One region of the Caloramator mitchellensis genome, then DNA from elsewhere that is predicted to be linked to it. Evidence: predicted binding sites of a transcription regulator. Region 1 holds the regulator's gene; the other holds the start of a gene.
The links. Region 1 encodes HrcA, which represses chaperone genes, less so after heat shock. Its sites were predicted from a motif close to TGTTAGCACTCNNNNNNNNNGAGTGCTAACA; they were not measured.
Positions count from the first base shown of each region.

Region 2: the regulator HrcA is predicted to act here: its motif matches at 4,554-4,584, upstream of ABG79_RS02235 (co-chaperone GroES).

Region 1 is NZ_LKHP01000006.1:5,267-21,879, forward strand. It holds gene ABG79_RS06260 (hypothetical protein) at 646-1,020, opposite strand; gene ABG79_RS06265 (RHS repeat-associated core domain-containing protein) at 1,041-1,724, opposite strand; gene ABG79_RS12845 (hypothetical protein) at 1,693-1,917, opposite strand; gene ABG79_RS06270 (pyridoxamine 5'-phosphate oxidase family protein) at 2,090-2,554, shown strand; gene dnaJ (molecular chaperone DnaJ) at 2,666-3,796, opposite strand; gene dnaK (molecular chaperone DnaK) at 3,851-5,686, opposite strand; gene grpE (nucleotide exchange factor GrpE) at 5,702-6,271, opposite strand; gene hrcA (heat-inducible transcriptional repressor HrcA) at 6,288-7,313, opposite strand; gene ABG79_RS06295 (alpha-amylase family glycosyl hydrolase) at 7,480-8,769, opposite strand; gene hemW (radical SAM family heme chaperone HemW) at 8,784-9,881, opposite strand; gene lepA (translation elongation factor 4) at 9,881-11,686, opposite strand; gene spoIIP (stage II sporulation protein P) at 11,789-12,901, opposite strand; gene gpr (GPR endopeptidase) at 12,994-13,971, opposite strand; gene rpsT (30S ribosomal protein S20) at 14,177-14,446, shown strand; gene holA (DNA polymerase III subunit delta) at 14,472-15,500, opposite strand; gene ABG79_RS06330 (DNA internalization-related competence protein ComEC/Rec2) at 15,487-16,613, opposite strand, start outside.
Region 2 is NZ_LKHP01000002.1:120,700-137,312, reverse strand. It holds gene ABG79_RS02250 (SH3 domain-containing protein) at 1-1,505, shown strand, start outside; gene ABG79_RS02245 (DNA-3-methyladenine glycosylase family protein) at 1,975-2,841, shown strand; gene ABG79_RS02240 (hypothetical protein) at 2,896-4,446, shown strand; gene ABG79_RS02235 (co-chaperone GroES) at 4,641-4,916, shown strand; gene groL (chaperonin GroEL) at 4,939-6,564, shown strand; gene ABG79_RS02225 (multicopper oxidase domain-containing protein) at 6,594-10,232, opposite strand; gene ABG79_RS02220 (hypothetical protein) at 10,348-10,674, opposite strand; gene ABG79_RS02215 (DUF2935 domain-containing protein) at 10,696-11,121, opposite strand; gene ABG79_RS12815 (PLL family lectin) at 11,268-12,569, shown strand; gene ABG79_RS02205 (Nramp family divalent metal transporter) at 12,816-14,078, shown strand; gene ABG79_RS02200 (Uma2 family endonuclease) at 14,142-14,693, shown strand; gene larE (ATP-dependent sacrificial sulfur transferase LarE) at 14,686-15,549, shown strand; gene larB (nickel pincer cofactor biosynthesis protein LarB) at 15,546-16,313, shown strand; gene larC (nickel pincer cofactor biosynthesis protein LarC) at 16,310-16,613, shown strand, end outside.

The sequences.
Region 1 (16,613 bases):
CTGTGAATATTCTCTTTTTCAAAATATACATCTACAAAAAATCAAAAAAGCCCTGATTTCTCAAGGCTTTGCATACATTGTATCAAATTAATAGTTCAAATATGTCTTTGGACGATGATTTTGATACAAGATTTAAATTTACTTTAATTATCAAAAACTAAGGCACTAAAACTAAATATTAACTCAAAGTTGTAACAAAAGCGTTCTGTAATATACCATCTCTTTTTTTACTAGAAATTTTTAAAAACTCTTAATCAGTTTTTTGATTATTTCAAAGAAAGAAGGTTAAATTAATTTACACGGAATTTTTTACTGTCTCTTCATTAGACAATTAAGCTTAGTAACGAAATCAAAGACTATATTTCCAGGCGATGAGTCTTTTAGTGTCAAAATATAATTAATAAATTGACCCAAAGATATAGAAATTTGGACATGGTATTAAATCAATAAATGATAATGTATCCAGAAAGAGTGGAGAATATTATAAAATAATACACTCTCCGCAAAAAAATTTTTTAATGTTAAACCTTGGTCGACCTAGATCTCCCATGGTTTTCTTCTAAACCCAAAGTCCAAACTACAAACAAAGAGGACAAAATTTTTATTTTTCATGAAACATTTATACAAAAATTCTCCCATTCTTAATCAATATTTTTCATTATATGTTACCTTTGATGTAATTATTCTAATTTTATCGCCTGAATTCAATATAATTATAAATTCAAAACAGTCATTATCTATACATTCACGACCTTCAAAACGACTTGATATTAGCGAATCATCATTAATCATTATATCACTAATATAAATTCCTTCCCCCCAAGGTTCATACATACTAATATCAAAATAATAAACATTATCTAAAATTAATTCTATAAATTTTTTATCATTGTTTTTCATTATAAATGAAATAGGTATTATTATCATATGTTGATCATAATCACAAATGATTTTTTTTATCTCGCCATCATGCAAATAAAGTTTTCTTAGTCTATCTTTTGTTTTTTTAGTTATTTCCATATTCTCACTCCCTAGAAGATTTATGGTATCCTTTGCCCGGGCTTTATATGTGTATCTCCAGTATCAGGATGGGGCATTCTATTCTTTCCATCTGGCGTATAATGATAATGATCACCATATTTTGCATCTGCATTCCATTCATAAATAGCTTTACCTGTTGTAGGATCATGCCATTTAATTATTTTACCTTTATTATATTCTTTTCTAATTAAACCTTTAGGATTAAATTTGTTTGGATCTTGTGGGAATGTATTCTTAAAATTGACCAATCCATTATTAGCATTATTTTTCATTCCTTGCCATATAAAACCCTTAGTAAATTTAAAAGTCTCATAAATAAATATTACAGTTATTGTAACGTCTACAGCTTCATATATAAATTCATCTAGTCTAAAATTAACACCACTTTGTTTTCTTTTAAAAACATCTGATTTAGGTCTATTTCCATCAATATCAATCAGATTTACTGTGTTATTCAAACAATAAGCAAATAAGTTTGCTGTCAATAATTTACCAATACTAATATTTTTAACATCATCCGCATTAACAAACCTACCCCACTCAGGATTGTAATACCTACTTTGAGGATAATAAAGCTTCGTCTCTTCATCATATCTATATCCTCTATATCTATATGGATTCTTAACCCCTACAGTTGTTGCAAGGCTTCCGTCAATAGAGATAACATTCCCCCCAGCTATCATAGGTATAGGTTACAACTTCATCCCCGTTTGCGTCGATTAAGGCTACAATATCCCCTTGCCCGTTCCTTATATAGTAATATTCTACCCCATTTAAGTTCATTGAAACAAGGTTGTCTTGGCTATCGTAGGAATAATGGATTGTATCGGTGCCGTTTGTTTCAAGAATAACTTTATCGCCTAATAGGTAATATATTGTTGCAGCTACATTTACAGTTTTTTCAGTCCTTTTTTGGTTTTCAAGGGTTCCTGCTGTTTAGGGATACTCTAACAAGCCCCTTATGAAATATATGAATATTTATAAAAATGTTATATAATTATTATAACACATTGTTTTGAGCGATTGATATGATAAGGAGATGATAGTTTTGTTTAAAGAAATCAGAAGAAAAGACAGACAAATTACAAGAGAAGAAGCAGAAAAAATTTTAAAAAATGGAGAATACGGCATTTTTTCAACCTGTGATGGAAAATTTCCCTATGGTGTTCCGGTTAACTATGTTTATTTCAACGACTGTATTTATTTTCACTGTGCAAAAGAAGGACATAAGCTTTCTAATATAGAGTTAAATCCAAACGTTTCATTCTGCGTTGTGGGAAGAACTCAGCTCCTTCCTGATAAATTCAGCACAATTTATGAAAGTGCTATACTTTTTGGAACAGCAATTCTCGTTGAGGGGGATGAAAAAAGAACTGCTCTTTTAGAACTTATTAAAAAATACAGCCCAGATTTTTTAGAGCCAGGCATCGAATACATAAACCGTGCATCTGAAAATACCTATGTTGTTAAAATAGAAATACTCAATTTAACTGGAAAGGCAAGAAAGGCATAAAAAACGCTCCTACTTATGGTTTTAAGTTTATATTAACTCTTTACCATAAGTGGAGCATTTCATATTTATTGGTCTTTACCTTTGAAAGTTTAATCCAATGCTGGACAGCTTTCAAACACCAAAAGCATCCTTAAATTTATCTACGAATGATTTTTTATGCTCTGCAGTTTCTCCGAACTCTTCCGCCAGCTTAACAAGAAGCTCTCTTTGTCTATCATTAAGCTTCTTTGGAATTTCAACCTTTACTTCAAAATACAAATCTCCTCTTATTGTGCTCTTAATTTTAGGAATTCCCTTTCCCTTCAGCCTTATAACAGTTCCAGGCTGAGTCCCTTCTGGAAGAGTATACTTTTCTTCTCCCTCAAGAGTTGGAACCAAAATTTCTCCACCTAATGTAGCCTTTGTGATGCTTACTGGGATAGTGCAGTATATATCACTGCCTTGCCTTTTGAATATCTTATGCGGTCTAACATTAATATGAAGATATAAGTCCCCTGCTGGGCCTCCCTTTGAACCTGGTTCACCTTCTCCTCGTAATGGTATTGTCATTCCACTGTCAACACCAGCTGGAATGTTTACAGAAATAATCTTTTTCTTCCTTACCTTTCCCCTGCCGCCGCATACATTACATGGATGTTCAATAATTTTTCCTTCTCCATGGCACTTGTCGCATGTATTTATGCTGACAAAGCTTCCAAGTGGAGTTCTTCTTTCCACCTTGATTTGACCTGTTCCATGGCATTTATCGCAGGTTTTTGTTGATGTCCCTGGTTTTGCTCCTGTTCCGCTACACACTTCACAGGTTTCATGCCTGAATATTTCTACATCCTTTTTAGCCCCAAAGGCTGCCTCTTCAAAGGATAAATTAAGTGTATACTCTAAATCTGCACCCTTCTGAGGGCCAGTTCTTTGCCTTCTGCCCCCACCAAAGAAATCTCCGAAAATATCACCAAATATATCCCCAAAACCGCCAAAACCTTCAAATCCTCCAAAGCCTCCAAAGCCTTCAAATCCCTGACCATTAAAATCAGCTGTTCCAAACTGGTCATATTGTGCCTTCTTTTGAGGGTCTGAAAGAACCTGATATGCTTCATTTATCTCTTTAAACTTTTCCTCTGCTTCTTTATTCCCTGGGTTTCTATCCGGATGATACTGAAGGGCTAGCTTCCTAAATGCCTTTTTTATATCTTCGTCGGATGCGTTTTTGTCTACTCCAAGTATTTGATAATAATCCTTTGCCATATAGTCACCACCTTCCACATACAGAAAAGAGGGATTTTAATCCCTCTTAAAGCATTACTTGTCGTCCTTTACGTCGTAATCTACATTTATATCTCCATCGTTTTGGTTGTTTGCACCTTGGTTAAATCCTTCAAATCCCTGACCAGCGTTTGGATTGTTTTGTGCGTAAATTCTTGATGAAATTTCATAGAAGGATTGAGTCAATTCATCCGAAGCCTTCTTTATGGCTTCAACATCATTTCCACTCATTGCGTCTCTTACAGCCTTAATCTTCTCTTCTATCTTGCTCTTTTCATCTGCTGTTAATTTATCTCCTAAATCCTTCATTGTCTTTTCTGTTTGATATATTAAATTATCTGCGTTATTTCTTGCTTCTATTTCTTCTTTTCTCTTTCTATCTTCTTCTGCAAATTTTTCAGCTTCCTTTACTGCTCTTTCAACTTCATCATCTGAAAGGTGTGTTGATGCAGTTATTGTAATCTTTGCATCCTTTCCTGTTCCTAAATCCTTTGCTGAAACATTTAAAATACCGTTAGCATCTATATCAAATGTAACTTCTATCTGTGGAATTCCTCTTGGAGCAGGTGGAATTCCTGAAAGAGTAAATCTTCCAAGAGTCTTGTTGTCCCTTGCCATTGGTCTTTCGCCTTGAAGAACGTGTATTTCAACTGATGTCTGGCCATCTGCTGCAGTTGAGAATATCTGACTCTTCTTTGTTGGTATCGTTGTGTTTCTTGGGATAAGAGTTGTAAATACTCCTCCAAGAGTTTCGATACCAAGTGAAAGCGGAGTAACGTCAAGCAGCAATAAATCCTTTACTTCTCCAGTTAGAACACCAGCTTGAATAGCAGCACCTACTGCAACTGCTTCGTCTGGATTTATTCCCTTCGTTGGTTCTTTTCCTGTAAAGTTCTTTACTGCATCCTGAATTGCTGGTATTCTTGTTGAACCACCAACAAGTATAACCTTGTCAATATCGTTCATTGTAAGTCCAGCATCTCTGAGAGCATTTCTCATAGGTTCTATTGTAGCTTCAACAAGGTCGGCAGTTAATTCATTGAACTTTGCTCTTGTTAAAGACATATTAATATGTTTTGGACCTGTTGCATCTGCAGTTATAAATGGAAGGTTTATTTCTGTTTGAGTCATTTGTGAAAGTTCAATTTTAGCCTTTTCAGCAGCTTCCTTTAATCTTTGAAGCGCCATTTTGTCGTTTCTTAAATCAATGCCTGTTTCAGCTTTAAATGTATTTATTATGTGGTCCATAATCCTTTGGTCAAAGTCATCTCCACCAAGGTGAGTATTTCCGTTAGTTGACTTAACTTCAAATACTCCATCGCCAATTTCAAGTATTGAAACGTCGAACGTTCCACCGCCAAGGTCGTATACAAGTATTTTATGATTTTTATCCATCTTGTCAAGGCCGTAAGCAAGTGATGCAGCTGTTGGTTCGTTAATAATTCTTAATACATCAAGTCCTGCAATCTTACCAGCGTTCTTAGTTGCCTGTCTTTGGCTGTCATTAAAGTATGCTGGAACTGTTATAACAGCTTGTGTAACAGGTTCTCCAAGGTAAGCTTCTGCATCAGCCTTAAGCTTCATTAGAATCATAGCTGAAATTTCTTCTGGGCTGTATTCCTTGTCATCGATTTTTACTCTGTAGTTTGTTCCCATATGTCTTTTGATTGATATGATTGTCTTATCTGGGTTTGTTATTGCCTGTCTTTTAGCAACCTGGCCTACTATTCTTTCTCCATTTGGTTTGAAACCTACAACAGATGGAGTAGTTCTTCCACCTTCTGCATTTGGTATAACTACTGGCTCTCCACCTATCATAACAGCAACGCATGAATTGGTAGTTCCTAAGTCAATTCCTATTACCTTTCCCATAACTCATCCTCCTTTTTAATTAGCTACTTTTACCAAGCTATATCTTATAATTTTATCTTTATATTTATAACCTTTTTGGAAAACTTCAACTATTGTGTTTTCCTCAAAGTTTTCATCCTCAATGTGCATTATTGCATTGTGAAAATCAGGATTAAACTTTTCGCCATCAGCCTTTATCTCCTCTACGCCCAACTTTTGAAGCGTATCCTTAAAAATCTTTAGTATCATCTGAACACCTTCTAAAAGAGCATTTTTATCTTCACTATCAGAATATTGAGTTGCCCTTTCAAGATTATCAAGAACTGGCAAAAGCTCCTTTACAGCATCTGCAAATCCATCATCATATATCGTTTCCTTTTCCCTTTGTGTTCTCTTTCTAAAATTATCAAAGTCTGCCATGGTTCTTTTTAATAGGTCTAATGTTTCCTGATACTGTGTTTCCTTCTCCATCAATTTTTTATTTAACTCCTCAATCTCATTATTATTTTCTGAATCTTCTTCTGCAGTTTGCTCTTCAATCTTTTCTTCATTTAATTCAGCATTTTCATTCTGCTCTAATTCGTTTAAATTTTGTTCCTGAGACATTAACTTCACCACCCTGTTAGAAAGTATTTCTTAATATGTCGTTAAGATTGTCAGCAATATATTTTAATATACCTATTACCTTTGAATAATCCATTCTTGTAGGTCCAATAACGCCAATTGTCCCTACTACTTTATTTCCAACCATATAGGATGCTCTTACTATGCTGCAGTCCTTAACTTCAGCATTTTCATTTTCACTACCTATAGAAACCTTTAGATAGTCCGAATCATCAGCTAAAATATCTATTAATGTATCCTTCTTTTCAAGAAGCCCTAAAAAGCTTTTTGCCTTATTTATGTCGTTGTATTCAGGATATCTGAAAATATTTGTCGTGCCTTCCAGGTAAACATCGCAATCTACAGATTTCAATGATTCATACAAGACAGGTATTATGGCATTTAATATTTCATGATAACCCTTAAGCTCCAAAAGTATTTGGCTTATAACAGACAAATCAATTTGCTCTATCGATAGTCCCCTTAATTTATCATTCAACAGATTATTAATTTTTATTAATGTATCGTATTCTATTTTTCTTGGCAGCTTTACAACTACATGTTTAATAACAGCTGTGTCGGTTATTATTATTGCAAGAACGTCGGTTTCATTGATCTGAGCCAATTGTATAGATTTTAGTGAACTTCTTCTAACTGAAGGAGATAATACAGCTGCTGTATAGCTTGTAACTTCAGATAAAAGCTTTGTTGTTCTTTTTATAATGTTGTCAATTTCACATAAAGTTACTAATTGCAGAATCTTTTTAATTTCATTTTCTTCTTCCTTTGTTGGGTTTTTAATGTTTATCAGTTTATCAACATAATATCTATAACCCAAATCCGAAGGAATTCTTCCTGCTGATGTATGAGGCTGTTCCAAAAAACCCAATTCCTCTAAATCAGCCATTTCATTTCTAATGGTGGCGGAGCTAATTCCCATCTCATACTTTTTAGCTATTGTTCTTGAGCCAACTGGTTCTGCTGTCTCAATGTAGTCGTCGATAATTGCCTTTAGTATGTGTTTTTTTCTTTCGCCAATATCCATGCTGCCACCTCCTTTACCCTTGTTAGCACTCTTTAACAGTGAGTGCTAACTCTAAAATAAAAAATATCACTTCTGTTTTAATTTGTCAATATATTCTATAAAAAATATTTTAAAAAAGGCTGCCTCGATGCAGTAGTTCTGTTAAATCGAGGCAGCTTTTATTGTATTATATTTCAATTATAATTGGACTTGATTTGAGTTTTATCTTGCCATTATATACTTCAATATCTTCGTTTGATATTAAGTTAGAATATATTCCATCCTCTAAATCTAATTTAATTTCTCCCTCATGTTTTCCAACATTGAAAATTCCTATAAGTTTGTTATCACCTAATGAATATGTAGCCAAAATAACATCCATATTATCAACAAGGCCTATTCGGTAGTTTCCCTTTGCCATAATTTCTTTCTTCTTAATATTTGAAAGGCGTTTCATATATTCTACAAAATCCTGATTTAGCCCACTCCAATCAACTTTATCGATTTCAAATAAACTTGGTGTATTGGAATCCTGTGCTTCCTGTCCAGCATAAATCAACGTTGCTCCCTTCTGAAAATAAATAAAAGCCGTCCATGTTTTAAGAAGCACTTCATCAGGAATGATTTTTTTTGCCCTCGGCTGGTCATGATTTTCTAAAAATCTAAGTTTAACATAATTTGCAGGGTATATTGCCTCTTGCAGTTGCAATCTTTTAATATATTCTTTTAATCCATTCGTCCCTTTAAAATAACCCATGAACTCATCATGGACATCATAGTCATAGCAAATATCAAAGGCTTGGAAAACTTCGCTATCCGAAAGTGCATTGAATCCATTTTCCCTCATATGAATTATAAAGCCGGGGTGAACGCTTTCAGCAAGAAATATAGCATCCTTGTTTATTTTTAAAACCTCTTCTCTTGCTTTTAACCAAAATTCAATAGGTAGTAATGAAGCAACATCGCATCTGAAGCCATCTACTCCAAGTGAAACCCAGTATTTCAAAGTTTCTATTTGATAATCCCATAATTCAATATTTGAATAATCTAAATCTACAACATCTGTCCATTCTCCAACTCTGTTGCCCATTTTTCCATCAGGCTTTTTATAAAAGTATTCTGGATGATTTACAGCAAGATAAGAATCCGGAGATGTGTGGTTATAAACAACATCAATTATACACTTCATCCCTAAAGTATGTATTTTGCTTAAAAGTCTTTTAAAATCTTCTAAAGTCCCATACTCAGGATTTACATCTCTATAATCTTTTATAGCATAAGGACATCCTAAAGTTCCTTTTTTGTTTACAACCCCTATTGGATGAATAGGCATAAGCCAAATTATATCTGCTCCTAAGTCCTTAATTCTTTCCAAATCGTCTTCAACATCTTTGAAAGTGCCGTTTTTGCCATGATTTCTTACATAAACTGAGTAAATAATTTTATTCCTTAAAGTTACATCTGTTTCCCTTGACATATTAATCCCCCCGATTATATAAACTTTTCGAAAACATAATTTGCAACATCAAGTCCTTTGGTAGTAAGCTTTATATATTTACCATCGTCTATTACCAGTTCCTTTTTTATCAATTCTTCCAATACATTACCATACACATTAATAATATCTTTATTAAATCTCTGTGTAAATACCTTTTTTGAAACTCCTTGTATTTTTCGTAATCCTAAAAACATAAATTCAGACATTTCCTCTTCTGTCGATATAAATGTTTTATCCTCATAAATATTTTTTTCAACATCTTGTATATATCTTTTTATATCAGCAGCATTTGAATATCTATAGTGGTCGATAAACGAATGGGCCGCTGCTCCAACGCCATAGTATTCCTCTTCGTTCCAATAGGTTAAATTGTGGATGCATTCAAAGCCGAGATATGAAAAATTTGATATCTCATAGTGTTCATAACCTTTTTCCTTTAAAAAATCAATTGCAAAGTGATACATACTTCTGTCTATATCCTCATCTGCAATATCAAGTTGGCCCTTTTCAAACAAATCATAAAATTGGGTTCCCTCTTCAATAATCAAACTATAGCAGGAAATGTGTTCTGGTCTTAAATCTGTTATCCTTTTTAATGTTTCCTTCCAATCTTCTAATGTCTGTCCAGGTATGTCAAACATCAAATCAACATTAATGTTGTTAAATCCTATTTTTCTGGCCAATTCAAAATTCTTCAAAAATTCTTCAAACGAATGTATCCTTCCTAACCTTTCAAGGAGTCTATCCTGAACAGTCTGAAGCCCAAAGGATAATCTGTTTACTCCATTGTCCTTTAGAATCAACAGTTTTTCGATATCGACTGTTCCTGGATTTGCCTCTATTGTAAACTCAGCGGCACTAAATTTCGAAAGCCTTTTCAATAGTCTTTCAAGGTTAAAATTAGACAAAACGGTGGGGGTTCCCCCACCGATGAATATCGATTTTAATTTTATTTCTTCTATTCTGTCTATTTCCTTTAAAAGAGCATCAATGTAAATATCCTGTGAAGTAAAATCAGTTATTGAATAAAAGTCACAATACAAACATTTTCTTTTGCAGTATGGGACATGAACATAAAGCACTCTTTCCATCATTCCACCTTCAATACAGCCATAAATGCTTCCTGCGGAACTTCAACAGTTCCTATTTGCTTCATCCTCTTTTTACCTTCCTTTTGCTTTTCAAGAAGCTTTTTCTTTCTCGAAATATCTCCTCCATAGCATTTAGCAAGAACGTCCTTGCGCATAGCTTTTACTGTTTCCCTTGCTATAATCTTTGCTCCTACAGCAGCTTGAATTGGTATTTCAAACAACTGCCTTGGAATTATTTCCTTAAGTTTTTCAGCTATTGCTCTTCCTCTTTGATATGCTCTTTCCTTAGGAACAATTTGGGATAGAGCATCAACTATGTCTCCATTTAACAATATATCAAGCTTAACAAGTTCTGATTCCTTGTATCCAATTAATTCATAATCTAGTGAAGCATACCCCTTTGTTCTTGATTTCAATGCATCAAAGAAATCGTATATTATTTCATTTAACGGCATTTCATAGTGAAGCATAACTCTTGTTGTCTCAATATATTCCATATTCTTGAATTCGCCTCTTTTGTTCTGGCAAAGGTCCATTACAGCTCCGACAAAATCAGAAGGAGTTATAATAGTTGCCTTTACATATGGCTCCTCCATATAGTCTATTTCAGTTGGAGAAGGCATATTTGTTGGATTTGTAAGCTCAATAACTTCACCGTCAGTCTTTGTAATTTTATAAATAACGCTTGGTGCTGTTGTTACAAGGTCTAGGTTGTATTCCCTTTCAAGTCTCTCCTGTATAATTTCCATGTGTAAAAGCCCTAAGAATCCACATCTAAATCCAAATCCCAATGCAACTGATGTTTCAGGCTCAAAGACAAGCGCTGCATCATTAAGCTGCAGTTTTTCAAGTGCTTCCTTTAATTCCTCATATTTTGCACTGTCTGTTGGATAAAAACCTGAGTAAACCATAGGAATTGCTGGTCTGTAGCCCGGCAATGGCTCGCTTGCCTCTCTTCCCGCTTCAGTTATAGTATCCCCTACTCTTGCATCCCTTACATTTTTAATGCTTGCACAAACATATCCAACATCGCCAGCCTTAAGCTCTTCTACTTCCATATATGAAGGTCTGAATATACCTACTTCAGTTACTTCATATTCCTTTTTAGAAGCCATAAGCTTTATCTTCATTCCTTTTTTAATAGTTCCTTCCTTTACCCTTACATAGCTTATAACTCCTTTATATGAGTCGTAATAACTGTCAAATATCAAAGCTCTCAATGGAGCATCTTCATCTTCAGTTGGGCATGGAATCTTTTCAACAATTGCCTTTAAAACATCTTCTATACCTAGTCCAACCTTTGCAGAAATGAGTGGAGCATCTGAACAATCAAGTCCTATTATATCTTCTATTTCCTTTTTAATCTCATCAGGCCTTGCGCTTGGCAAATCAATCTTATTGATTACTGGTATAATCTCTAAATCGTGGTCAAGCGCCAGATAGCAGTTAGCAAGCGTCTGAGCCTGAATGCCCTGTGTAGCATCTACAACCAAAAGAGCCCCTTCGCATGCAGCAAGGCTTCTTGAAACCTCATAGTTAAAATCGACATGTCCTGGAGTGTCGATTAAGTTTAAAATATACTCCTCTCCATCTTCTGCATGATGAACAAGACGAATTGCCTGAGCCTTTATAGTTATACCACGTTCCTTTTCAAGCTCCATAGTGTCAAGAACCTGGTCTTCCATTTCTCTTTTAGTAAGCGTTCCAGTTGTCTCAATCAATCTATCCGCTAATGTAGATTTACCATGGTCAATGTGTGCTATTATACAAAAATTTCTAATCTTCTTTTGTCTATCACTTGGCATAGTTATCCTCCTTGTGGTAGAATACGTTTACTTCATCCTTTGATTCGCTATTAAATTATTATATATTAAATATTAAAATCTGTAAATAAAACAAAAGCAAGATTAATTAATGTTTTGTGCTATTGCCCTTGCAAGTATTTGTGCAGTATTAATTGCTTCCTCAAGGCTATTTTCCGTAGAGCCCACCTCTATTAGTATTATTTTAGATGACAGGTCCTGATTATAGTGCAGCTTTGACTGCTTATACATTATTCCCCTCGAAAACCCTGGATAAAGCAAATTAAGGGTATCATTAATCTTGGAGGTAGTAATATTGTTTTTAGTATGATTTTTGTTTAATGTATCAACCACAAACATAACTCTTGCATAGGATTTATCCTTTATAATCGCAGTAGTTTTACTTCTTGAAACACTTGCATCCCTATGCAAATCAATTATAATCTGAAACGTATTGTATTTTTTTAGATACTTTTGAACTGTAGGTCTTGATTTAGAATAAGCCCCTTCTCTCTTTGGCACATCATGATATGTTGTATCATGTATTGTTGCAATTCCGTATTTTTCTTCAAGTTCTTTCTTCAATTCATCCCCAACTCTAATCAAATTATACTTTGAATCGGTTGTAAAATTCTTAACATTGCCATCCTTGTTATATGTTTCAGTTGTATGCGTATGATAGATTAAAACGAGTGGTTTTCGAGGGTCCAATTTTTTCTTTTTAGGAGAGCTCAAATTTTTTTCATCTATCACCTTAATGTCTTCATTTTGATTTGTATTTTCCGTTTGCTGCTGTTTATCCTGCTCCTCTTCATTTTGTTCTATTTTTTCTTCATCGTCTAAATCCTCTTCAACTCTTGGGACAACGATTACAGGTCCTTCCTCTTTTGCAAGAAGTATCTGCTTATCTATTTGATTTATCAGTGGAATTTCAAGTGCAATTACACTCTTTAAATCATAAATATCGATTCCAGTTAGGTATTTTATTATTATGCTTGATGTATTTATTTTTTCACTATCTTCCTCAACATCATAATATGTAAAAATATTTGTTGAATTATTGATTAAAAAAGTATAAAGGTTCTTTTTATATTGCTCGCCTAAGCTTAATAGTATTACTGGAAACATTAACGACAGCATCGTCTTAAAAGCCCAAAGTGCAATAATAAATTTAATTATATTTTCTAAAATTAAATTCCAATCTAACCTCTTATGCATACCCATCTTCCCCTTTGCAATTCACTCGTAATATTTATATGATTTAAATTTTAAAGTTAATACAAAAAACCCATCCTATATACGGATGGGCTTTAATGTATATATTTATTTATATCCTTAAGTTCAACACCTGGATGCACCGCAATGTTTATTGCGTTTGCTATAACTTTTGAGATATCTTCAATTAAACTATCTATTTCCTTTGGAGTTACCATTAAATCGCCTATATATGGATTTAAAATCTGACGAATCATAGTATATTTTTCATTCTTATCTACGTTTTTTAACATGTTATAAAAATCCTTGTTGTTCTTGCTCTGTTTTATTAGATTATCAATCATTAAATCTATTGTATCATTTGCAAGAGTTGCAGCATCTACAACAGTTGGAACCCCAATTGCGATAACTGGAACTCCTAAAGTGCTTTGAGACAGTTCCATTCTCCTATTGCCAACACCTGAACCTGGATTTATTCCCGTATCCCCTATTTGAATTGTTGTCACTACTCTTTCCATTTTTCTTGATGAAAGCGCATCTATGGCGATTATTACATCGGGTTTAACCTTTTCAACTACTCCTTGGATTATTTCCGCAGTTTCAATTCCTGTTATACCAAGAACTCCAGGTGATATTGCACAAAGTGGATTGATGCCTTCTTCTAAGTATTGCGGCATATACTGTTTTAAGTGTCTTGTTACAAATAGTTTTGATATAACCTTTGGTCCAAGCGAATCTGGAGTCACATTCCAATTTCCAAGACCTACAACAAGTGCAGTTCCGTCTTTCTTAAGCTTGATTAAATCCACAAGCTGCTTAGCAAGAGATTTGCCTAATCTATCGTGAAATTCAGCATCATAATGTCTAATTCCTGGAACCTCCATTGTAATATAGCTTCCAATTGGTTTTCCTATTATTTTTGCGCCCTTTTCGTCTAAAACCTTAACCACAGTAATTCTAATATCCTCATCATCCTCATTAACATCAACTGATACCCCAGGGACTTCCCTATTGCTTCCCTCTTTGTATATTTCTCGTGCTTCAATTGCAAGGTCAGTCCTGACATTAAACATATTACCACCTCTTTAATTTTTTCTATTTATATATTTTCCATTCTAAAAATTACTATACCTTCATAAAATATTTAATTTTTAAGGTATAATTTACTTGAAATGCTTACCCATTAATGTTATAATATCATTTGTTGTAATACTTAAGACTCCTTCGCAGATTCCCCATCTGCTAAAAATAAAAATACGAAATCGAGGAGGGTAGGCAATGGCAAACATAAAATCAGCCTTAAAGAGAATACAAGTTACAGAAAGAAGAACACTTAGAAACAGAATGATTAAATCATCAATGAGAACTGCAATTAAGAAGTTCGAATTAGCTTTAAACGGCGGAAATATTGATGAGGCTAAGGCTTTACTTGTTGAAGCAGTAAGAAAGATTGACCAGGCAGCTGCTAAGGGAGTTATACACGAAAACGCTGCTGCAAGACATAAGTCAAGACTTACTCTTAAGTTAAACAAAGTAGCTAATCAATAATTAAAACACCCTTAAAGGGTGTTTTTTATTTGCAAATGTTTAAAATTAAAAGTTCCATAGCAAGATTTCCGTCGCTATTCTTACCTGATTTTATATTAAAATCCGTTTCGAGGCATAAATTAAGACATTTAACAAGCTCATTCTTTGAAAACTTTTGATTTTGAGTTCTTAAATTCCTTAGAATAAATCGCCTCTTTAAATCAAGCCCTAATTTTTTCAACGCCTCTTCCTCTGAGATATTTCTGTTTCTTTCCTCTATACTCTTCAATAAATATAGGAGCCTAAATTGCCGTGTGATCATAGTAAGTATTTTTAGAATAGGTTCATTTTGGTTGATTAAGTTGGTTAATATAGAAATAGCCGATTGAGCGTCCTTTCTGCCAATGCTGTCTACCATCTTAAATACATTGCTTTCAACAGTCCTTGTTACAATGCTATCTATCATTTCATTTGTTATTTTTTCTTCGTTAATCGAAACATCTATTAGTTTATCCACTTCGCTCTTTACGTAATCTTGTGAATAATTAATTGCATCTAAAAAATAATTAATCTCTGCTTTCCCTATTTTTTTCCCGTTTTTATTTAACATTTTGTCAACATAGTTTGGTAAATCCTGCTTAGACCATGTGTAGTCTGCAACCACACCTATCTCCTGAACAACCTTGCATAGCTGATTATTCAAATCCAGTGGCAATTCAACTGTAATTAATAAAACTGTATCATCAGGCAATGATTTAACTATTTCTATAATGTTTTTAACTAAATTTTTATCAACTGCATTCTTTTCATTATCACTTATTCCAATAACGTTAAGTTTTTTTATATGAACTATCTTTCTACTCTGAAAAAAAGTTGTTGTAAAACATGCATTTTTAATCTCTTCAAAATCTGCAGTTTCAGCATCTAAAATTCTTATATCGGTTTCTTTAGAATCAACAAGAGTATAAATTTTTCTTATGCTGTTTTTTATAAAATCCTTTTCTATCCCCCCTATAATAAATACATTATGATTTTGAAACTCTCTTTCAAACTCCTTTAAATCATTGGTTAGCATCATAATCACCTTTTACTATATATTTTTTCCCATCAGTTGAAATTAAAATATTACCATTCAAGTCAGTTCTATAATATTTTATTTTCTTTTTATTAAGATAATCTAACAATTTATCCGAAGGATGTCCAAAATTATTTTTTCCAACGGAAATAACTGCTGTATCGAATTTATATTTCAAAGCAGTTTCAATTCCCATGGATGCTATCGAACCATGGTGTGGAAGCTGTATTATGTCGTAATTTGTATAATCATTTTTTATCTCATCAAGGTCGGCATCTGAAGGCAAAAGCATTGAAAAATCCTTATATACAAGTCTAAATATTAATGCATTCTCATTTTTCTCATCGGTTTCAATATATCCTTTAGGATAAAGTATATTAAGCTCTACACCGTCGACAATAATTTTATCTCCTTTAATAATATTAACATACTCTATGTTATTTTTTAATACTGCAGCTGTCAATATTTTATCCACATTTATATGGCCATTAATATATTCAAAGCCTCCAAAGTGGTCGTTATGTGTGTGAGTAATAATTAATAAATTGATTTTGTTATATCCTCTTTTTCTAATGTATGGGAGTATTCTATCCCGTGCAGCTGTATAATCTGATATTTTAGGTCCTGTATCAATTAAAATAGAGTGTCTGTTTGGAGTTTCAATAAAAATACTATCTCCCTGCCCAACATTTAAAATGGTTATACTTAGTTTATTATTCGGAGCAAAAATCGAAATAAACAATATAATTGTTAATATTAAATTAGCATATTTTATTTTTTTTAGTTTAATGATATCTAAATTTAATGCAATTAAGATATATAATACAATTAAAACTGCAAAACTGCCTTTTAAGTAGATATTTGCGTTAAATTTAGCTAATCCATCGATTAGTAAAACAAAAAATCTGCTTAGCATTAGCGGGGGATATAATAAAAATTGAAGTGAAGTTAAAATGTAAAAAAAAGTCATGGCAAAAGCTAGTATTGTTATAATAAAAATAATAGGGCTTATTAAAATATTTAAAGGAATAGTTATTATAGAAAAATATCCTTTTAAATATATAATTATAGGCAAAGTTGATAAAAATGCTGCAACGCTTATGGAAACTTCAT
Region 2 (16,613 bases), on a different contig from region 1:
CTATCATAGGAAAATCAGGAACATTCCTAAAGACAAACAAGGGATATGTTTCTTCACAATATGTTGCAAAATATACTCCAAGCAGGGAAGAAAATCCTTTGGTTGGAAGATTTATAAGGCTTAAAGAAGATGTCACGATGTTTAAGACATTGGATGGAACGCTGGATGACAGGCTTTTGCTTGCGAATGAATCATTCAAAATACTTGGAATAGAAGGCGATTTTTATAAAATTATAAAGGGAAGTTCAATCGGATACGTCCACAAAGATAAGGTGGATTTACTTGACAACATTCCAAATGATAAGTTCACATTAGCATGGCAGTATATATACGACAAGAGTAGAAACTCAAGAACCTATGATGAAGACACCGATTATATAAATATTAAATCTTCACAGACAGGGCTTGATGTTGTTTCACCTACCTGGTTTGATATGACAGGAGATTATAGAAATGTTTCAAGTATAGATGTTATAGACAATGCAGACCCAGAATATATAAAAAGGGCTCACAACAATGGCTATGAAGTTTGGCCAAGGTTTGTTGAATTTGATGCCGATAGAGCTTACGCAATGTTTACAAATGCGACAGTAAGGAAAAAAGTAATTAGCAAGGTTGTTTCGCTTGCCAGAAGTTATAACGTAGATGGAATAAACATTGACTTTGAAGCATTAGGAACGATAAGCGCAAACAAGGATTTGTTCACTGCATTTGTAAGGGACCTATCTGCTGAGCTTAAAAAATATAACATGGTTGTATCAGTAGATGTTGTTAGAATTTCAACTTCCCAGACATGGTCAAAGTGGTATGATAGACAAGCCCTCATAAACTATGTTGACTACATGATTCTCATGGCTTACGACGAACATGTTGCATCATCAACGACAGCTGGTTCAGTAGGGTCTTATCCATGGGTTAAGGATTCAATAGAAGAGTTAATAGAAATTGGAATACCAAAGGAAAAATTAGTTCTTGGGGTTCCATTTTACCTAAGATTATATAAGCTAAAGGTAGTAAATAATCCGTATGATTCAGTTGTCTTTACAAAGGCTAATTACTATGTGTATTCGAGTAATTCAACTTCAAGCACAAAGCTGCAACCGGCTAATATAGGTGATTCCTATAAATTGTTGGGAGAAAGTTCAAATTGGTATAAGGTTGAATTTAATGGAGGTATTGGATATATTCCAATGACTGTTTCAATAAAGGTGCCAGCTAATACTATTAAAGAATTTGTAGTATCCTCTTCGGCTATATCAACGAATACAGCCATGAATTATATGCAACAATATGGTGGACGAATGTTTTTTGACAGTAAGGCACAGCAAAACGTTGTTACCTATAATGCAGATGGATATAAGTATATAGTTTGGCTTGAGGATAATACTTCTATGGGCTGGAGAATGGACCTAGCAAATCAATTTGATTTGCCTGGAATTGGTGCCTGGAGCCTTGGATGGGAAGATAGAAGCATCTGGGATGTTATTAAAGAAAAAATAAAATAGGTGCCTGTCACTTGATTTCTTGACTTCTTGAGTTGTATGCCAATTTGGACAAATAATTATAGAAAATTAGTTTAATTGTTAAAGTGGTATAATTCGTTAGCTCCCAAATATCAGAATTTATACTTTATATAGTTTATAATACCGTGCAGAAAATTTTACTGGATTTTCTGCAATGAAAAATAGTTCAAGTTTTATTCACTGCAAAAGAATAAATTTTCAAGACGTCAATCGGAAGATTATGATTGACGTTTTTTTTGTGGCGCGGAATTCGCGATAGCTTGGTGTTGAAAGTTCGCTGTGGCTGCGGAGTGGAACATATAAAAAGGTGCCTATCGTAAGGTATAACCTGAAGAAAACGCGCACTTAAAGTCCAGGTTGCATTTTTGCTTGTTTAATTAAACAACATGCTATCACTTGTTTAAAGAAAAATGTATAATAAAGATAATAATTTGCAAAGGAGGCGAGGATGATGACACAAAAGACAAATGTAAATTGTCAAACAATTCAAGAACTCAAGAAATCAAGTGAATGTCACTTAGAGCATATTTTTGAATGCGGTCAGTGCTTTAGATGGAATAAATATGAGGATGGATATATAGGAGTTGCTGGAGGGAAGGTAGTTTATGCATACGAGAAGGATGATGTTATTTGCCTTGAGGGGGCTAAAGAGGAGGATAAAAATTTCTGGTGGGAATATTTTGACTTGGGTAGAGATTACGGTGAGATTAAAAGAGAGCTGGAAAAGGATGAAATTTTAAAGGAAGCTATCAAGTATGGATACGGAATTAGGATTTTAAAGCAGGAACCATTTGAGACGCTTATTTCCTTTATAATTTCTGCTAACAATAGAATTCCGATGATTAAAAGGGCAGTTGAAAATATTTCAATAAGATTTGGGGATAGAATTGAGTTTAGAGGGATGGAATTTTATGCTTTTCCGACAGTTGAGCAATTAGCCAGAGCAACAGTTGGGGATTTGGAAGATTGTGGGACAGGGTTTAGAGCACCGTATATTGCTGAAGCTGTAAGAAAAATTATTGATGAGAAAATTGATTTAGAGGAGATTAAAAAATTAGATACGGATGAGGCAATGAAAAAGCTTATGGAGTTTAAAGGGGTAGGTCCTAAGGTAGCTGATTGTGTCCTTCTTTTTTCAATGCAGAAGTTTGATGCATTCCCTGTAGATGTTTGGGTTAAGAAAATAATGCAAAAATTTTATTTAGCGCCCGATGTAAGTTTAAATAAAATAAGGCAGTTTGGGAAAAATAAATTTGGTGACTTAGCTGGTTTTGCACAACAATATCTTTTTTATTATGCTCGAGAAAACAAGGTTTAAAATTTTAGTTTTTTGCTAATAATTTTAGATAGCAAACTTAGGGGGTGCTATCGCATGAAAAAGATAAACTTAAATGACACAATCTGCCCTGTTAGTTTCGATTTTAATAATGACAGAATTGTTTATTTTGACAAGATTAATAAGCATGAAGGTATATTCTGCCTTCAGGAAGATAACAAAAAGATTTTCTTAAAGGAAGTTTTTGACAATTTTGGTATTGTAAGAAATCAAAGACTTATCTACTATAATCTATTTGATGGAAAGACTAGTTTGCATATCAATGATTTAGTTGAAGAAAAAAATTTATTACTCAATGGAATATTTTTTGATTTTAAGTTTGACGATAACGATAATTTATGTTGTTTAGGAAGCACAGAAGAAGGTTCAGTTATTCAAATATTCAATAATGAGTTGAAAAAAATCAGGGAGATTTTTATAACAGAACTATTATTCTGTAGCAGTTTTGAAATATCAGGAGAAAAATTATATGCAGCTGGGTTTGATAAGAACAATGTATTTAAAATATTAAGGATTAATTATTATGGGATTGTTGAACAAATATATAATTTAAATTACAAAAGCAACAGTGATATTGTAGCAAGTTTCTTTTGCCTTGATGATTATATAATACTGCACATAACGGGAAGGGTTGATAAGATTTTAATTTTTAACATTAATACAAGGAAACATGTGCTCATAAATCCATATAAAATTGGGTTAGATGAATTGGCCGATATTAAAAAAATTGATAATAACATAGCTATCTTAGAGAAGAAACATTTGTTAGTTTATAAGCTAGATGAACTATTGAAGTTTGATAATAAAATCGAATTTAAAGTAGATACTAATATATTAAAATACAGATATCTTCTTTATTCTAATGCTCTAATTAATAATCTCAAAGTCGATGTTTCGCTGGCTATGATTATCGTTATTTTAGTATACTTAATTTATGACATTAAATATAGTTTTAAATTTATATTTTCGTTATTTGGAATTAACTATTTTATTGTTTCCAGCATTAATAATTTCTTTAAGCTTAAAAGGAAGTCCAAAAGAGTTGAAGTTTTGCTTAATGTCTTTAAGAGAAGGAATTCTTTTACTATCATACCTATAGTGATTGTTTTGTATTTTTATTCAGTATTATCTATATATTTCAAACTTGACTGGAAGATAGTTTTTCTTTTTTTAATTGCAAGTTTTGGGGATTATACTATATGCAAAACTATTAACAGCAATAACATTAATTATTCAGTTGAGCTGCTAGAGTATAACAATGAAGGTTTAAGACTATATCTTAAGGACAGAATTGCTGAACTAATGGAAAATGAATGTGAAAAAGTTGAAATTAATATACGAGTGAAGAATTTTGAAAAAGATTACATAAAAAAATGGAAGAATACAAGAGATGCGATACTGTATAATGGATTTGATTATAGGATCATAAAAAATGATATACTAGCACATATAGACTTTAATAAAAGAGACATTAAGTATTCGAGATATTCAATTTTAATGGACTTTATTACATCCATAAAAGAAAATTATGAAATTGATGAGATTAAAATTCAACCGATTTTAATAAAAAACAGAGAAAAAAGCTAAAATAATAAGATAAAATGAAATAATCGCCCATATTGTCAAAATTCAACCAATTGCTATAATTATAGAAATTTGATTATATTATGGCATTTAATTAATATTAAAAGTGTGATTAGCACTCACATGAGTTGAGTGCTAACAAAATAAAATACATAGTTAATATTACAATTAATATAAATACACAAGGAGGGGTAATGATGAAATTAAAACCACTTGGTGACAGAGTTGTTATTAAGAAAATCGAAGCTGAAGAAACCACAAAAAGCGGTATTGTTCTTCCAGGAAGTGCTAAGGAAAAGCCACAAATGGCTGAAGTTGTTGCAATTGGACCAGATGTAAACAGAGACGACAAGACAGTGTTAAATGTTGGAGACAAGGTTATTTTCTCAAAGTATTCAGGAAACGAAGTTAAGCTTGATGGAGAAGAGTTTACAATTCTTAACCTAAGCGATATTCTTGCAGTAATAGAATAATTTACTTGAAGGGGTGATTAGAATGGCAAAGGAAATTATGTTCGGCGAAGACGCAAGACGTGCTATGCAAAGAGGTGTAGATAAGCTTGCTAATACTGTTAAAATAACTTTAGGACCAAAGGGAAGAAATGTTGTTCTTGATAAGAAGTTTGGAGCACCACTTATAACAAACGACGGTGTTTCAATAGCAAGAGAAATAGAACTACAAGACCCATATGAAAACATGGGAGCTCAGCTTGTTAAGGAAGTTGCTACAAAGACTAATGACGTTGCAGGTGACGGAACTACAACAGCTACATTGCTTGCACAAGCAATAATAAGAGAAGGTTTAAAGAACGTAACAGCTGGTGCTAACCCAATGCTTGTAAGAAACGGTATTAAGAAGGCTGTTGATGTTGCTGTTGAAGAAATTAAGAAGATATCACAACATGTTAACGGCAGAGAAGATATAGCAAGAGTTGCAGCAATTTCAGCTGCTGATGAAGAAATAGGCCAGCTTATAGCTGATGCTATGGAAAAGGTAGGCAGCGAAGGCGTTATAACTGTTGAAGAATCAAAGGCAATGGGAACTGAACTTGAAGTAGTTGAAGGTATGCAATTTGATAGAGGATATGTAAGTGCATACATGGTAACTGATGCTGAAAAGATGGAGGCAGTTCTTGATGACCCTTATATACTTATAACTGACAAAAAGATTTCAAATATACAAGATATTCTTCCAATACTAGAACAAATAGTTCAACAGGGAAGAAAACTTCTTATCATAGCTGAAGATGTAGAAGGCGAAGCTCTTGCAACACTTGTTGTTAACAAGTTAAGAGGAACATTTACATGCGTTGCAGTTAAGGCTCCAGGATTCGGCGACAGAAGAAAAGAAATGCTACAAGATATAGCTATCTTAACTGGCGGCCAAGTTATCTCAGAAGAACTTGGAAGAGATTTAAAGGAAGCAGACATAACAATGCTTGGTCGTGCAGAAAGAGTAAAGGTAACAAAGGAAAACACTACTATTGTTAACGGAAGAGGAGACAAGGAAAACATCCATGCAAGAATTGCTCAAATAAAGGCTCAAATCGAAGAAACTACATCGGACTTCGATAGAGAAAAATTACAAGAAAGACTTGCAAAACTTGCTGGTGGTGTTGCAGTTATAAAGGTTGGTGCTGCAACTGAAACAGAACTTAAGGAAAAGAAGCTAAGAATAGAAGACGCTCTAAATGCTACAAAGGCAGCTGTAGAAGAAGGTATCGTTCCAGGTGGTGGAACTGCATACATCAATGTAATTCCAGCTGTTGCAGAACTTGCTGAAAAGATAGATGACACTGACGTTAAGGTTGGTGTAAACATTGTCAAGAGATCCCTTGAAGAACCACTAAGACAAATTGCTGAAAACGCAGGTCTTGACGGTGCCGTTGTTGTTGAAAAGGTTAAAGCAAGCGATAAGGGAGTAGGATTTGACGCTCTACATGAAAAGTATGTAAACATGATTGAAGTTGGTATAGTCGACCCAACTAAGGTTACAAGATCAGCACTTCAAAATGCTGCATCAGTAGCTGCTACATTCCTAACAACTGAAGCTGTTGTTGCTGACATCCCAGAAAAGAAGGATGCACCAGCAATGCCAGGCGGAATGCCAGATATGTATTAATAAAAAGGGCTGTCTCAATAGAGGCAGCCTTAAATTTTGCGATTCAATATTCTATATAAAATCAATATTAGATTAGGAATTAGTGACTTAACCTTTGAACAAGACTTCTTGACTACTCTTAATATTCCCCACATACCCTGCTCTATTTCCCACCTAATATTTCCTGAGCGATAAAGATAATCGCCTACAAATTTCTCTTTTCCGCCAGCAATAAGTTCAATATTCAAACTACTTCCGACAGAGAGTGCTCCTTGAACTCCAATTAGGTTAGAATAGGGGTTATTCAATTGCTGTAGCCAATTATGACCATGAATGACAATAGTTGTGTTTCTTGGTTTATCTGAAGGCATGGCATAACGAAAAGTAATCTTATCACCTGCGTTTGCGATAAAAATTGGAGTTGCTGGGTCTCCGTGAATACAAGAATCAAAAACTAGGTCTCTATTAGGATTAATTTGCAATCTATTTTCAAATCTTTCACATCGGTAGTTGAATGCCTTATGCCCTTGGTCCTCGAAATCAAGATGTTCTGCATGATGAACTTCAGGGATTCTATTTCCATTCTTATCTAGTAGGTCAATTCCGTTGTGTGACAATATGACAAACTCTCTAAAGGACTCTTTAAATCCAGGTATTATAATAGCTTGTTCGCCTGAGTTTGTTTTAATTCCATTGAATGGATTTATATAAATTGAATCCTGTGGTTCAATAATCAATGCGCCAAAGAGACCTCTGTGTCTATGATTTCTAATATCTCCAAAACTGGATAAAATTATTGTTCCATATTCATCATCTGCAAAATATCTATAGGTTATGCTTTCATTTGGACCTATGGTCTGGTCGTTGTTAAAACCAACAGTAGCACCGTCAGAGCCACGGACGTCATAATTTAACATCTGAGCATGGATTGACACCCTGTTTGATGGAGGATAAGGCACTTCAACGGGAATGTGCGGGTATTCTGTTTCCGTTAATTTTTCTGGCAACAGGTTTGTAAGCATAATTTCAATACATTCCCCAGCATTTGCTCTTATTATAAGCGGCTTTGGATGAATTTTATCATTTAAAACTCTCTTCAAGTCTTGCTTGAGGACAAACAGCAATCCGTTTGGGTCGTTGTCTCCAAATTTATTATAAATTATTTTCTTTTGAATAGCATAAATTTCAAATCGCCTAATTTTAGAACATGATTTACAAGGCGTGCCCGGGTCTTGTGCCTTTGGAGGTGGAGAACCAGTAGGAGTTGGAAAGGCTTTTGTTCTTTCAGGCGGTGCTGGCCTATCGTTTAATGGAACAAGATGCGGCATTTTTGAACCATATACCCTTAAAATGCCCCAAAGACCAAGCCATAAATCGTCAAGCCCTGCAAAATAGTATAATACATCCTGGTCATCCTCTGCTTCTGCAGTAAACTCAATGTTGAAAGCCTCTGAAATCCCAATAACCTGCGAACAAACAAGGGGTGCTTGAGGGTTAGTTATTTCCTTATGCCATTTATATCTGTGAAGATTAAAAATATGCTGTTCTTCATGAGCACCATCGATAAGCCTTATTATTATTCTATCTTTTGAATAACATTCGAGAAGTGGTGTCTCTGGGTCGCCATGAAGATAGGAACTGAATACATATGCAGGGTCTCCAGGCCTAAATTGTAGCGGTGCACATTTATAATTTATACCCATCACTCCAGGGTCCTCATGGGAATCTGGAAAGGGAGGTGGATTTATTTCTTTGTCATTATCATCAAATAACAGGGCAAAATCATGAACAAACAATGCAAATTCTCTGAAGCTGCCATGGGGTGATTCTATAATGGCTTTTGTTCCACTATTGATTGGAAGGCCAGTAAACGGCGAAATATAATTTGAACCTGGTGGCTCTACAATTAGTGAAGCAAACAAACCATGTTGCTGATGAGTGTTTGCGAACAAGTGATCATGGAAAAAGCAGGTATGCAGTTCTTCATCAGCATACCATCTGTAAATTATAGTTTCACCTGGTTTTACCCCGCTTGAGTAATTCCAACCGTTGCCACCACCGTCGGAACACAATACATCAAATTTTACCAAGTGAACGTGACATGTGCATTGTGTAGTAATGTGAACTGATTGAAATAGGTTGCCTCCAATGGTCAAAGGAAGTTTATTAGTAAATTTTATTTCGACGCAGTCACCTGCATTTACTCTAATAACAAGCGGTTCAGGTTCCTTTATTCCGTTTAAAATATCCTGCTCATCCTCGGCAAGGCAGTATATCCTTCCAAATGGGTCGTGCCAGTTTTGGTTATTATATTTAATGGGCAGTTGTATTGCAACAATCTCAAACGTTTTTAAAGGTGCATTTGGTGGACAGGGGTTTGCAAAGGCTGCTCCAGGTGCAGCATTTGGATGAAAACTATTTATCTCAAGTTGTGTTGGGGTTCTTCCTCCAATTATACCAAGTGGAGGGTCGGGCGCTTTCTGACCAACTACCCCAGGAATAAACAATGGGAAACCGGGTTTTTGGGGTGTCGGTATTGGTGGCGGAGTTCTATCTGGAAGTGGTATTAAAGCTTTTATTTTTGTTCCGTCAGGGTAAAATCTTGTTCCATCTTCGAGGACGTCATGGACTCTAAAAAGACCCCACATGCCGGCTTCGAAATGAGGATACAAATGACAGTGGAATATAGAGTCACCAAATGATTTTTGTAAACTTCCTGCTCCGTATAGAGGAACAACTGTATAGGATTCCTGAGGACCTATGGAAATGGAATCAATAATTGTTGAGTTGGGGTCCTCAGGGTTTAATCTCCATTGATGGACATGAAAGTGAAAAACGTGGGTTTCTTTAATTCCGGCATTAATTACTCTAATTTTAACCGGGTCACCCGTATAAGCATGAAGAACAAGCGAAGGGTCGCCCCAAACCCATGAAGAGTGCATACAGTCTTCATCAGTGCAATTGCTTAAGGGTTCTGGTATTCTATTTCGCATCGGTTCTGAGCGATAATTTATAGAATGAGTATCTTCTTCATGTCCATTCAATGGATTTATCGGAGGTAAACCCTGAATATTTAGAACTGGTGATTCGTCATGGAAAAAAAGAACATATTCTCTAAATGAATTATTATATTTATGGTGTATATCTGCATATAATCCTGATTTTATTTCCTCGCCGGTTTCAGGATGCGTCCAACTTGAGCCTTCCTCTTCAACAATTAATGCGCCAAACAATCCATGGACATTGCTCCCAGTTTCGTCTGCAACCGGATTTCCAAGGTCGCTGAAAAAATATATCCCTTGCTTTTCGGCATAAAATTTGTAGGTTATTTTATGATTGGGCTGTGCAACCGATGTAGGATTAAAACCAACGTTTGCACCATCTGAAGTTACATCGTAATGCAATCCTTGAATATGAATAGAAGCAGGAAAATCGAGTTTGTTGTGAAAATTTATTATTACCAAGTCTCCTTCGTTAGCTCGTATAACGAGTGGAGAGACTATTTCTACCGGTATATTTGTATTATTTTCAACTTGATTTAGAAGTTCATCTTCATCTTCTGCAAGGACATATAAAAGTCCATTAGGGTCGTGGTCGCCATATTTATTATAGACTATCTTTGCTTTGATTGCATTTATATTATAAATTCGTATTTTAGAACCAATTGAACTGAAATCGATATCGGTCATACTATTTCACCTCCATAATACATTATATGCAGAAAAATCTAAATGCGTTTTTAGGAGAAATAGTAAAGATGAATATTAAGAGCAAAGGGTGCTTCCACAGGAAACACCCTTTGCTTTATCTTGAATATCTTAAAGTTAATCTAATTATTCTTCTTACAAGTCTTCGTGCTATAGGCATTGGCATACCAAAGGAACGCATGATGGCAAAAACTTGTGGTTCATTCTTCTCAATTTTTTCAAGTATTTCTTCAACTGTTATTCTTTCTGGACTTCTATCATCATCGTCATCCTCATCATCCATTTCCATTAGCATTGGCACCATCGGAATCATTTGGTGCATGGGCGTTATATAATGCATAGGCATCATGTGCTGCATTGGCATCATTGGCATGTTTGGCATCATTTGATTAGCGTAAGGACACATAGGCATGTAATTATTCATATATTCCCTCCATAAAAAATATTAATCTAATAAATCTTGAAAATTTGTAAATAGCTCAAACATAAATCTTTGTTCATGGGTTATATGCTCAAGCAACTCCTGCCATACCATATCATCTTTTCCGTATTGTTTAACATCAGGAATTAACATCAAGAAATGTCCATCATGAAGCAAGAACTCTTCGATTAATTTTTTTACATCCAGATAAATTAAGCTAGTTTGTCTGCAAGCTGCTTTTAAATCTCTTGCCCTTTCATTAATAGGTTTAAACATATTGCTTACTTCATTCAGCCTATTAACTATAGACTGGCTCAAATTTTTATTCGTGAGTGCTGCTACTGTTTTAATAAATACCGGATGTTCGCTTGAAATTTCACTCCATAGGATTATCTCATTTATAACACAGCAGAGATTGTTAAAATAGCATTTACAATACAATTTTTTCACCTAAAAAAATACTTACATTACATATTATACGTTTTAGCTTTTCAAGTGTTACAAAGATAATTAACAAAAGTATTATTTATTAAATTGTAACAAATCTAAATTTTAAGTATATTATATTATTGTGAATAATATTTATGGGGGTTTGTATGTTCTATTGTCCTTACTACTTTATGTGGCAATATTGGAGAGAACATGAAAATGAGGGAGCTTATAATTTGCTAAGAGGAGAAGATGATGAACAAGACATTAATTATGATGAATTTAATGCAGAATTTGAGGGCGAAGAAGAAAATCAAGATGATGAATTTTTCAGACAGAATATTCAAGAAGTTAACAGGATAATGAGACTCGTGGATCAAAGATTTGAATCCACATATGCTGAACTCGAAAGATATAGAGTACCAAGAAGGATTTCAAGACCAATCTTTAGGGCGGTTGTTTCTTATGTTGTAAGAAATGCAAATAATTATTCAGGAACAATTGAGCAGAGAACAAACGCTTTATTTAATGCGATAAGAAGGGACATCCCATGGATTTTTGCAACGCTAATAGGGTTCAGAGTTCCGATTGCAAGAATAAACGATATAATAAGAAGTATAATTAGATTCACCCTTGAAAATTTAGGAGGAACAATGCCTTCAGGATGGAGTAGATGGGAAAGCCTTGGAGGAGTTTTAACATCAGGTCCTGGTGCATCATCCTGGGCAAACAATAGGATTGACGTGTTTGCAAGAGGGACAAACGATGCACTCTGGCATAAGTGGTGGGATGGCCGAAGGTGGAGCGACTGGGAGGACTTGGGAGGAGTATTAACCTCCAGCCCAGATGCGGTATCCTGGGGACCGAATAGAATAGATGTTTTTGCAAGAGGAACGGACAACGCTCTTTGGCATAAATGGTGGGATGGCTCAAGATGGAGCAATTGGGAAAGCCTCGGAGGGGTTTTGACTTCTGCCCCTGCAGCAGCTTCATGGGCAAGAAATAGGCTGGATGTATTTGTGCGTGGAACAGATAATGCACTTTGGCATAAATGGTGGGACGGTTCAAGGTGGAGCGATTGGGAAAACCTTGGTGGAGTATTAACTTCAGCTCCTGCGGCAGTATCTTGGGGACCAAATAGAATTGATGTATTTGCAAGAGGAACAAACAATGCTCTTTGGCATAAATGGTGGGACGGTTCAAGATGGAGCGCTTGGGAAGACCTTGGAGGAGTTTTAACATCAGACCCAGCTGCATCATCAAGAAGAACAAATAGTATCGATGTGTTTGCAAGAGGAAATAACAATCAATTAATCTACAAGTCTTGGGACGGTTCAAGGTGGAGCAATTGGAGCAACTTGGGCGGAGTTTTAACATCTGAGCCAGCATCTGTTTCTATGAGGTCAAACAGGATAGATGTATTTGCAAGAGGAACAGATAATGCATTGTGGCATATTTTTAGAGAATAAAATAGGTGGAGATATAACAAGAGTTTAAACTTTGGCCCCATGAATGATTTCACAAGTATATGCTCATGATTCCAACCTAGGCTAAGGTTCATGAAATATGTTAATTTGAAATCATATCATGGGGCAACTTAAATAAAACATTATTAAGTATAATTTTCCAAAAGCTTGTAAAACTCCTATTTAAAAAGGAAAATTATTATTATATAATTATTATATAATAAATACAAAGGTTAAAGAGGTGATGGCATGATAAAGAAGTTTTTCAAGGAGCACTTTGCGGGAGGGCATACTCCAAATCTTATGGCAAGGGATTTTTTTAAATATATAGGACCAGGCCTTTTGGTAACGGTAGGATTTATTGATCCGGGTAATTGGGCATCAAATGTAGCAGCCGGTGCCGATTACGGATATAAGCTTTTGTGGATGGTTACTTTATCAACAATTATGCTTATTGTTCTTCAACACAATGCAGCTCACCTTGGAATTGTAACGGGAAAATGTTTATCTGAAGCTGCAACTGAACATTTAAGCCCAATAACAAGCAGATTTGTATTATTCAGTGCAATATTAGCAGCTATTTCAACTGCACTTGCTGAAATTTTAGGCGGGGCGATAGCGCTTAATATGTTGTTTAAAATACCAATAAAAGCTGGAGCGATAATGATTACATTGCTTGTAAGCTATATGCTTTATTCAAATTCATACAAAAAAATTGAGAAGTGGATTATTGGATTTGTTTCAATAATTGGACTTTCATTTATATTTGAACTAACACTTGCGGACATTGAGTGGGGGAAGGCACTTGCAGGATGGATTACTCCTTCTTTTCCAGAGGGTTCAATGCCAATCATTATGAGCGTTCTTGGTGCTGTTGTTATGCCACATAATTTGTTTTTGCATTCTGAAATTATTCAAAGCCGTCAATGGAACTTAGAGGATGAAAAAGTTATGGAAAAACAGCTCAAGTTTGAATTTATGGATACACTTTTTTCAATGCTCATTGGATGGGCAATAAACAGCGCGATGATACTGGTTGCTGCATCAACATTTTTTAAGAATGGTATCGTGGTAACAGAGCTCGAACAGGCACAGAGTATGTTAAGGCCATTGCTTGGAAATGCAGCATCATTAATATTTGCAATTGCACTTTTGTTTGCCGGAATATCTTCAAGCATAACTGCTGGAATGGCAGGTGGTTCTATATATGCTGGTATATTCAATGAACCCTATGATATTCACGACAGCCACACAAAGGTTGGCGTGGGATTAACTTTAATTGGGGCACTCTTAATAATTTTCCTTATTAGCAACCCATTTAAGGGGCTTGTAATATCACAAATGCTTTTAAGTATTCAGCTACCAGTAACAATATTTTTACTAATTAGCCTTACATCGTCAAAAAAAGTGATGAAAAGTTATGCAAATAGACCTTCTTCTAAGATTGTGCTTTGGATTATAGGAATAATAGTTTCTATTCTGAACATAATGCTGCTTCTAAGCTCAATATGATTATTGTAAATATTTAAAAATAAAATATAATTAGATTAGGAGAAAAGATTAGGGGTTGGTTTTATGTTACCTACACCAAAGAAGTATACTTACCAAGAATTTCTTGAAATAACAAAGGACAAGAGGGCAGAACTTATAGATGGTGAAATTTATTTATGGACCTCTCCATCTACAGAACATCAAAGAACTGTAGGAAGGTTGTTTGCAAAGTTTTTAGATTTATTTTCCGAAAGAGAGTGCGAGCCATTAATTGCTCCGTATGATGTCATATTTGAAAATGAAGCTACAAACGAAAAGCATGTTGTTCAACCTGATATCGCAGTCATTTGCGATAAATCAAAATTGACAAAAGATAATTATCGGGGAGTTCCAAAGCTTATTGTAGAAGTTTTATCTCCTTCAAATGCATCTTTTGACTATATACGAAAAATGGATTTGTATGCACGTTTTGGTGTAGGGGAATACTGGATTGCAAGTCCTAAAAGTAAAACTATACAAGTTTTTGTTTTGCAGGATGGCGTATATTTTGAGTATGCTACATTTTCAAAGGACGACCTGGTAAAATCGTCCTGTTTTGATAATGTCGAAATGAAATTAAATGAGATTTATGATTAATACCCCCTTTAGGGGTTTTTTTATAATAGAAAGGGGAATTGATGTGGAAACCAATGAAAAATTGCAAAGATTAAAAGATATATTAAAGGACATGGGAAGTGTTATGGTTGCACTTTCAGGTGGCATAGATAGTTCTTTTCTTTTAAAGGTTGCTCATGATGTGTTAGGAAACAGAGCCGTAGCGGGGACTGCTGTTTCATATATTTATCCGTCGTGGGAGATAAATGAGGCAAGGGAATTTGCTAAAGAAATAGGTGTGGAACATGTTGAAATTGAGTATGACCCTCTTTTGGATGTAGAGGAGTTCAAGTATAATCCAATAGACAGGTGCTATATTTGTAAGAAGGCGGTTTTTTCAAGGCTTGTTTCCTTTGCAAATGAAAGTGGAATAAATTATGTTGTAGATGGAACAAATGCGGATGACTTAAAGGATTACAGACCTGGTCTTAAGGCAGTCGAGGAACTTGGTGTCAAAAGTCCTCTATTAATGGCGGGATTAACTAAACAGGATATAAGAGAAATTGCAAGAAAGATGGGGCTTAAATTTTATGACAAGCCATCCTATGCATGCCTTGCAACAAGGATACCATACAATGAAGAGGTTAATAAGATTAAGCTTAAGATGATAGATATGGCGGAAATTTATTTGATAGAAAAAGGATTTAAGAACGTAAGAGTAAGATGTCATGGAGATATTGCAAGAATTGAAGTTCCAAAATCAGAAATTCCAAAGTTTTTCAACATGAATTTAATCGAAGATGTAGAAAATAAATTAAAGGAATTGGGATTTAAGTATGTAAGCCTTGATTTGACGGGTTATAAAACAGGCAGTTTAAACTTGGGGGTAAAAGGATGAACAGGGACGATTTAAAGAAAATTTTAAGTGATGTAAAGGATGGAATAATAGAAATTGATGACGCTGTAAATTCATTAAAGGATATACCTTACAAGGACTTGCATTTTGCAAAACTTGATTACCATAGAGCCTTAAGGGTTGGCTACCCCGAAGTTGTGTTTACTGAAGGTAAGGATATAGAGCATTTAAGAAGAATTTTGATAGATATGTTAAATAGGGATGCGAATATTCTTGCGACAAGGATGAGTGAGGAAGTATTTGAAAATATTAAAGATATTTCGGAAAATATGATATACAATAAAATTGCAAGAATTTGCATAATAAATCCAAAGGATGTTGAAAAGGTTGGAAAGGTTGCTGTAGTAACTGGAGGAACAGCTGATATAAAAGTTGCTGAGGAAGCTGCAATTACTTTGGAGGCTTTCGGCAATAATGTAGAAAGAGTATATGATGTTGGTGTTGCAGGAATACATAGGTTGTTTTTAAATTTAGATAAAATCAGGGATGCTAACTGCATTGTAGCTGTTGCAGGAATGGAGGGGGCTCTTCCATCAGTTGTTGCAGGGCTGGTGGATGTTCCTGTTATTGCAGTTCCAACAAGCGTAGGTTATGGTGCAAATTTCAATGGATTGTCGGCATTATTAACAATGCTAAACTCCTGTGCAGCGGGAATTTCTGTAGTTAACATAGACAATGGTTTTGGGGCAGGTTATTTGGCATCAATGATAAACAAAGGTTTTACAAAGAACGGAGGAGAAAGATGATACTTTACTTTGATTGCTTTTCAGGAATAAGCGGTGACATGGCTGTTGGGGCACTTTTAGATGTTGGAGTTCCTAAGGAATACTTGATTGAAAACCTTAAAAAGTTAGACTTAGATGATGAGTATGATATTGAAATTAAAAAGAGCATAAAAAATGGAATAGAAGGAACAGACTTTTACGTTCATATAAAGGAAGAGCATATACATCACCACGGAAGAAATTATTTTGATATAAAGAAGCTGATAGATAATAGCAGCTTAAACGAAAATACAAAGAATATTGCAAATAAAATATTCAGGA